Regions from separate parts of the Paenarthrobacter sp. NPDC057981 genome, predicted to be linked through region 2. Evidence: riboswitches for the same ligand, from Rfam matches in the RefSeq annotation. Region 2 holds a riboswitch; each other region holds the start of a gene.

Region 1 (2,190 bases), on a different contig from region 2:
TTCTCATACCGGAGGTCGTGTTCGATCTGCTGGTCCAGGCCGTAGTTCTGTGCCGCGAGGTCGCTGCCGGACGTGACTACGTTCCAGCCGAGCTGCCCCTCCGAAAAATGCTGCAACGTTGCCAGCAGCCGGGCCGCGGTGAAGGGCGGGTAAAAGGAAGCGCTGACGGTCGGCACAATCCCGAGGTGTTCGGTGGCGGAGAGCAAGTAGGGCACCAATGCCAGGGGATCGTGCTTTGGAGCAAAGGAGGCATGGGCCAGGGAAACCTCGGCTGTGCCACCGTAGGTGTCGGGCACCGTCAGGGAATCCTCGATGATGAACAGGTCCAGCCCGGATCGCTCAAAGGCCCGGACAGCCTCCTGGTAGAGGGCGGGTTTCTTCCAGTCATAGCCCAAGCTGTAGCCAGGAGTCCCCCAACCCTGCACCCCGAATCCGTGGCCCACGAACCATCCAAAATGAAGCATGGGCTTGAGTGTAGAACTGCTCTGTCCGCTCACCGCGACCTGATTTCACACGAAGTTACAGGGGGTCGTACTGCGTCAATTATGCTCCCGGGAGGTCACATTTGGGGCCTGTCTGCAGCGGCCCGCCCAGGGACCGATTACGCAACATGACGACGGCGGCGCTGTCCCCAAATGCGGCGACGGCGCCTTGGATGTTACGTTTTTCTTGAGTAATGAGCACCAGCGTTAAGCCCTGACTTGCTGGTCGGCAACCCTCTCCCGCGGCGGGGTGCCTCAGGTGACTACTCGGCGTATTCGACACTTCGAACTGCAAGCGTGACTGAGGAGCACCACGAATGCCTGAACCCACTGAAGAAAAACTCGCTTATCGCCTGATCACTGGTCCCGACACCCGTGAATTCTGCGAGCGCATCAGCAATGCCCTAGCAGAGGGCTACGTCCTGCACGGCAATCCAGCAGCCACCTTCAACGGCACCGACGTGATTGTCGCCCAGGCCGTGATCCTGCCTGCCGCCGTCGCCAGTTCCGACGCCGCAGTGGCGAGCGCCGTGGACGAGTTGGAGAACTACGAAGAAGCATTCGAGGGCCACGCATGAGCTACGCAGGTGACCTGACCCCGCACGACGCGTGGGCCAAACTTGAACAAGGCGCCATCCTGGTGGACGTCCGTACTGAGGGTGAATGGGCCCACATCGGCATCCCCGACACCAAGGCCACCGAGAACGATCCCCTGTTCATCCAGTGGAACCTCGCCGGTGGCATCCCGAACTCCCGTTTCATCGAGGAGCTGCAGCAGCAGGCTCCCGAAGCCGACGGCGTGGAGCTGGTGTTCCTCTGCCGCTCGGGCCAGCGCTCAATCGCCGCCGCCATCGCCGCCACGCAGGCCGGATTCACCGCCTACAACGTGCTGGAAGGCTTTGAGGGTGAGCCGGACCGTTATGGCGAACGTACTGTAAACGGCTGGAAGAACCGCGGCCTGCCTACCAACTTGGGGAACGACTAAAAGTGACATTCAATCCTGACGCCGCCGGCTGGAGCCCTGACACCCAGGCCGTCCGCGGTGGACTTGACCGTACCAACTTCCAGGAGACCGCCGAACCGGTTTTCCTCAACTCCGGCTTCGTGTACGAATCCGCTGCCGCTGCGGAGCGCGCCTTCACCGGCGAGGACGAACGCTTCGTCTACTCCCGCTACGGCAACCCGAGCGTGGCCACCTTCCAGGAGCGCCTCCGTCTGCTTGAAGGAACCGAGGCATGCTTTGCGACGGCGTCCGGCATGTCCGCTGTGTTCACCGCCTTGGGTGCCCTGCTGGCTGCCGGCGACCGCGTGGTTGCCGCCCGTTCCCTCTTTGGTTCGTGCTTCGTGATCCTTAACGAAATCCTGCCGCGCTGGGGCGTGGAGACCGTCTTTGTCGACGGACCGGACCTGGAGCAGTGGCGCGAGGCCCTCTCCGAGCCGACCACCGCCGTCTTCTTCGAATCCCCGTCCAACCCGATGCAGGAGATCGTCGACATCGCGGCCGTCAGCGAACTGGCGCATGCCGCCGGGGCGACCGTCGTCGTCGACAATGTCTTTGCCACTCCCCTGCTGCAGCGCTGCGGTGACCTGGGCGCCGACGTCATTGTCTACTCGGGCACCAAGCACATCGATGGCCAGGGACGCGTCATGGGTGGCGCCATCCTGGGCACCAAGGAATTCATCGACGGCCCGGTCAAGCAGCTCATGC
Region 2 (2,190 bases):
CATTGGTACACAGACGATCATTACCTACTTCGTCGTCTACACACTGGGCCTGCTGATCGGCCAGGACATCTGGCAGCGCGTCTTCACCGCCAAGACCGCGAAGGTTGCCCGCTGGGGCGGCGCCACGGCCGGCGTCTACTGCATCCTCTACGGCATCGCCGGCGCCTTGATTGGTCTGGCAGCCCGTGTTGCACTGCCCAACATCGACGTCGCCAACCTCGGCAAGGACGTGGTCTACGCCGAGGTCGCTACCCACATCCTTCCCGTCGGCATCGGTGGCCTCGTCATGGCAGCAGCAGTCGCAGCCATGATGTCCACGGCATCCGGCGCCCTGATCGCCGCCGCAACAGTGGCGCGCGCCGACGTCGTGCCTTTCGTTGCCAGCTGGTTCGGCAAGAACATCAACACCGATGACACCGAGAACCCCGAGCACGATGTCAAGGCAAACCGCTACTGGGTCCTGGGCCTCGGCGTCCTCGCAGTGCTCATTTCCATGGCCGCGCAGGACGTGGTGGTCGCCCTGACCATCGCCTACGACATCCTGGTAGGCGGCCTGCTGGTTGCCATCCTCGGTGGCCTGGTGTGGAAGCGCGGTACCGGTATCGCGGCTGCGTGGTCCATGGCGGTTGGCTCGGTGCTCACACTGGCCCTGCTCATCATGTACGCGGTCGGCATCATCCCCAGCGAAGACGGCGTTTACGCCAACGAGCCCATTTACTGGGGACTTGGGGCTTCGCTGGTGGTCTACGTCGTGGTGTCCTTGCTGACGCCGCCCACGGACGCCGCTGTCCGCGAGGCTTGGGACAAGCGCGTTGCCGGAGCCATCTCGGAGGAACTGCCGCCGGAAGTACACCCGGTAGGCAGCAACAGCTAACCAAGCAATACACGACGGCGGTGCCGCCCCTTTGCGGGGCAGCGCCGCCGTTGTTTTGTACCCCCCCAAACCAAACAGCGCAGAGCAGGCCTCACAACCCACGGACCTGCACGTTGGAAGGCCCACTCTGCGCGGCAAACCCCACCCAAAGAGCGCAGAGCGGGCCTCACAACGGGGGGGAGGTGCGGTAGGGTTGTCCCAGCTTCAAGAGATGTGGCGCCAAGCTCCGACTGGCCATGCACCAACCCCATGTTCACGGGTGGTTCGGATGAGGAAGCGGCCCGTCCCGGACCTGAGACAACCGAGCGGGCAAGAGCACTCTCCACAGGAGCAGCCCCGTGCCCTACCACGAGCCGAGCCACAGCCAGCCGAGCCACAACGAGCCGATCCACGGCGAACTGAGCCACGCCCGCAGCGCCCCCGCCGCAACCGCCACCGTCAAGGTGATCCCCGCCGTCGACCTTTACCTTGGCACGGTGACCATACTGGCCCGGAACCGGCCCGTGTGTTTCCGGCATCCACAATCGCGGGAGATTGCCGCAGCGCTGGCGCAGGCGGTCCGGCCTTCCACGTGGTGTGAGGATTCGGGGACGCTGACGGTCACCGTAGCCGCGGCAGGCCAACGGGAAGGCCGGCCATGCACCTTCATTCTTAGCCGGGAAAGCGCCTAGATTTCCTCGTCCTCCTCGCGGAAGTCCTCGGTCTCATCGATCGGCACCACCCGTTCGTCGTCTTCGGGGGCGTCCACTTCCTCCACCCAGGGCTCGTCCACTTCCTGGTCTTCGGCGTAGTCGTAAGCCGGGTCTGACTCGATGGTTGTGCGTTCGGGATAGTTCGAGTGTGATTCGGTGGCGTCCATGCTGCTACCTCCGTCTCGTGGGCCCGCGGGAGCCCGGTGGCCAAATGCGAGGTTGCGAACAACCCGCCTCTGTCCTTCCATCTGAGCACCCGGGCAAGCGCGGGTCAAGGCCCGGAAAACGGAGCACCCGGCGCCCGAAATTACGGTGCACCGAACATTCCAGCTAAGGAATACCGGCCAAAAATACCCGCCGATAAGCGGTAGTGTGGGGCGTGCAATGGGGCCGCAACTACCCCACCAAGCACAGGAGATAAAGTGCAAATGCACCAGGAATCCCAGAGTCCGTCGAGCCCCGCTCCGGATCCCACCCCCGAATCATCAGAATCCCAAGGCACGGCCACGCCCTCGGCGTCGGACATCCGGCGCTGGCGGCAATACCTGGCCGATGAACGGGCCGAAGCCGCCGTTTACCGCGAACTTGCCCAGCGTCGTGACGGAGAGGAGCGCCAGATCCTGC
Region 3 (2,190 bases), on a different contig from region 2:
TGGATGCTCAGGAGAAGAAAGCCCCGCGAAGCTGCTCGGACAGCTGGCCGATTTCGGTGAGGAAGCCGTCGTGGCCGATCGGTGCGTCGATGGTGTGGACAGCAACATCACCCGGAAGCGCAGCCGCGAGTTCGTTGGACTGGGCCGGGAAATACAGCCTGTCCGTATTCACGGCAGCCACGAAGAAGTCGGCGGTGGCGCGGGAAAGAGCCTCCTGCAGCGTGCCCCGCCCACGGGTGACGTCATGGGACATCAGGGCTTCCGTAATGGCGATGTAGCTGTTGGCATCGAAGCGGCGGACAAGCTTTGTGCCTTGGTGGTCAAGGTAGCTCTCCACTTGGTAGCGTCCGCGCTCCCCCAGCACCGCAGCGGCGAGCGGGCTCTCCTGGCGCTGGGCCTCCCTGCCGAAGCGCAAATCCAGTTCCAGCGCGGAACGGTAGGTGATGTGGGCGATCCTGCGCGCCAGGGCCAGTCCATGCTCCGGTGCCTGGCCGTCGTAGTAATCACCGTTGTTGAAGTGTGGATCCTGTCGGATGGCAAGGGTTTGGGCCTGGGCGAACGCGATCTGTTCGGCAGTGCTGTAAGCCCCGACCGAGATGACCGCACACCGGTTGACCCGTTCCGGGAAAGTGACGGCCCATTCAAGCGCCCTGGCCCCTCCCATGGACCCACCCAGGACAGCGTGCCAGGCGTCGATCCCCAGGAGGTCCGTGAGCCGGGCTTCGGCCACAGTGCTGTCCCGCAGCGTGATCAGCGGGAAGCGGGAACCCCACGGCCTCCCATCGGGCGCCTTCGAGGACGGGCCGGTGCTGCCGTAGCATCCGCCCACAATGTTGATGGAAACCACGAAGTACCGGTTGGTGTCGATGGTGGCACCAGGCCCGACGAGTTGCTCCCACCACCCTTCCTCCTCGGTGGCCCCGCGGGCAACGTGAGTGCTGCCGGTCAAAGCGTGCTGGATGAGCACAGCGTTTGAGCGATCCGCGTTGAGCTGGCCCCACGTCTCGTACGCCAGCACGACGTCGGGCAGATAGCCGCCGGCTTCCAGGGCCAGTGGTCCTACGCCCGCGTACTTGACTGTTCCGTCGGCTTCACCGGATTTGGGAAGGGCTGTAGCAGTGATGGTCATTCCTTTGATACCTAACCTCGCGCTTGCCTGTCGCCTTGCGTGCGAACAGGCCAGGTCCTCACCCGGGGCACCCCACCGCGGAAGGAGGGTTGCCGGCCAGCAAGCCGGGGCTATCTGCTGGCACTCATGACCTAATACGTAGAGTCTAGGAAAAACTCCACTGTTCTGGCGAAGAATGTGACATCAGTGTGACGTTGGGTGCCGTTTTGATTCACCAAACAGCACCCGGGACTGCCGTCCGGCGAATAATCGTCGATCCGGACGGCAGTGCCGATGTATCAGCCCGTCGTGGAGGACGCCGGCTCAGGCGCCCTTGGCCGCCCGGAAGCCAGCTTCGAGGTCGGCGATGATGTCGTCGACGTGCTCAATGCCAACGGACAGGCGGACCAAGCCCGGGTTGACGCCCGCCACGAGCTGCTGTTCCGGAGTCAGCTGGCTGTGCGTGGTCGACGCCGGGTGGATGACAAGGGAGCGGACGTCACCAATGTTGGCGACGTGGGAGTGCAGCTCCAGCCCGTCCACGAACCGTTTGCCGGCTTCGACGCCACCTTTGATGTTGAACGCGACGATTGCACCCGTGCCCTGGGGTCCGTACTTTTGTCCGCGTTCGTACCAAGGGCTGGACGGCAGACCAGCGTAGGCGACCGATTCGACGTCGTCGTGGGCTTCCAGCCACTGAGCAACTTTGGTGGCGTTGGACACATGGCGTTCCACGCGAAGGCTCAAGGTCTCCAGGCCTTGGGCGATGAGGAAGGCGTTGAATGGTGCGACGGCGGATCCGAGGTCGCGGAGCAACTGGACGCGGGCCTTGAGGATGTAGGAGAGGTTGGCGCCCAGAGCCCCGTCCTTGCCAAGGTCGCGGGCGTAGACCAGTCCGTTGTAGCTGGGGTCCGGCGTGTTGAAGCCTGGGAAGCGCTCCGGATCCTTACCGAAGTCGAAGTTGCCGGAATCCACGATCACCCCCGCAATGGCTGACCCATGTCCACCCAGGTACTTGGTTGCAGAGTGGACCACGATGTCCGCGCCCCACTCGATGGGACGGATCAGGTACGGGGTGGAGA

The links. A riboswitch is a leader RNA that binds a small molecule or an ion and turns the genes downstream of it on or off. The one in region 2 is predicted to bind S-adenosylmethionine.
Region 1: it holds a riboswitch for S-adenosylmethionine, as region 2 does, so the genes downstream of both, ACFVSI_RS05845 (DUF1737 domain-containing protein) here and ACFVSI_RS18170 (hypothetical protein) in region 2, are expected to answer to the same signal.
Region 3: it holds a riboswitch for S-adenosylmethionine, as region 2 does, so the genes downstream of both, ACFVSI_RS15965 (homoserine O-acetyltransferase) here and ACFVSI_RS18170 (hypothetical protein) in region 2, are expected to answer to the same signal.

Annotation. Positions count from the first base shown of each region.
Region 1 covers NZ_JBHVQI010000003.1:236,877-239,066, forward strand. Annotated here, with positions in the region: gene ACFVSI_RS05840 (NtaA/DmoA family FMN-dependent monooxygenase) at 1-497, opposite strand, end outside; SAM riboswitch class IV at 673-786, shown strand; gene ACFVSI_RS05845 (DUF1737 domain-containing protein) at 800-1,060, shown strand; gene ACFVSI_RS05850 (rhodanese-like domain-containing protein) at 1,057-1,467, shown strand; gene ACFVSI_RS05855 (O-succinylhomoserine sulfhydrylase) at 1,470-2,190, shown strand, end outside.
Region 2 covers NZ_JBHVQI010000025.1:14,416-16,605, reverse strand. Annotated here, with positions in the region: gene ACFVSI_RS18175 (sodium:solute symporter) at 1-874, shown strand, start outside; SAM riboswitch class IV at 1,077-1,196, shown strand; gene ACFVSI_RS18170 (hypothetical protein) at 1,213-1,545, shown strand; gene ACFVSI_RS18165 (hypothetical protein) at 1,542-1,733, opposite strand; gene ACFVSI_RS18160 (VIT1/CCC1 transporter family protein) at 1,995-2,190, shown strand, end outside.
Region 3 covers NZ_JBHVQI010000018.1:83,901-86,090, reverse strand. Annotated here, with positions in the region: gene ACFVSI_RS15965 (homoserine O-acetyltransferase) at 8-1,129, opposite strand; SAM riboswitch class IV at 1,144-1,261, opposite strand; gene ACFVSI_RS15960 (bifunctional o-acetylhomoserine/o-acetylserine sulfhydrylase) at 1,433-2,190, opposite strand, start outside.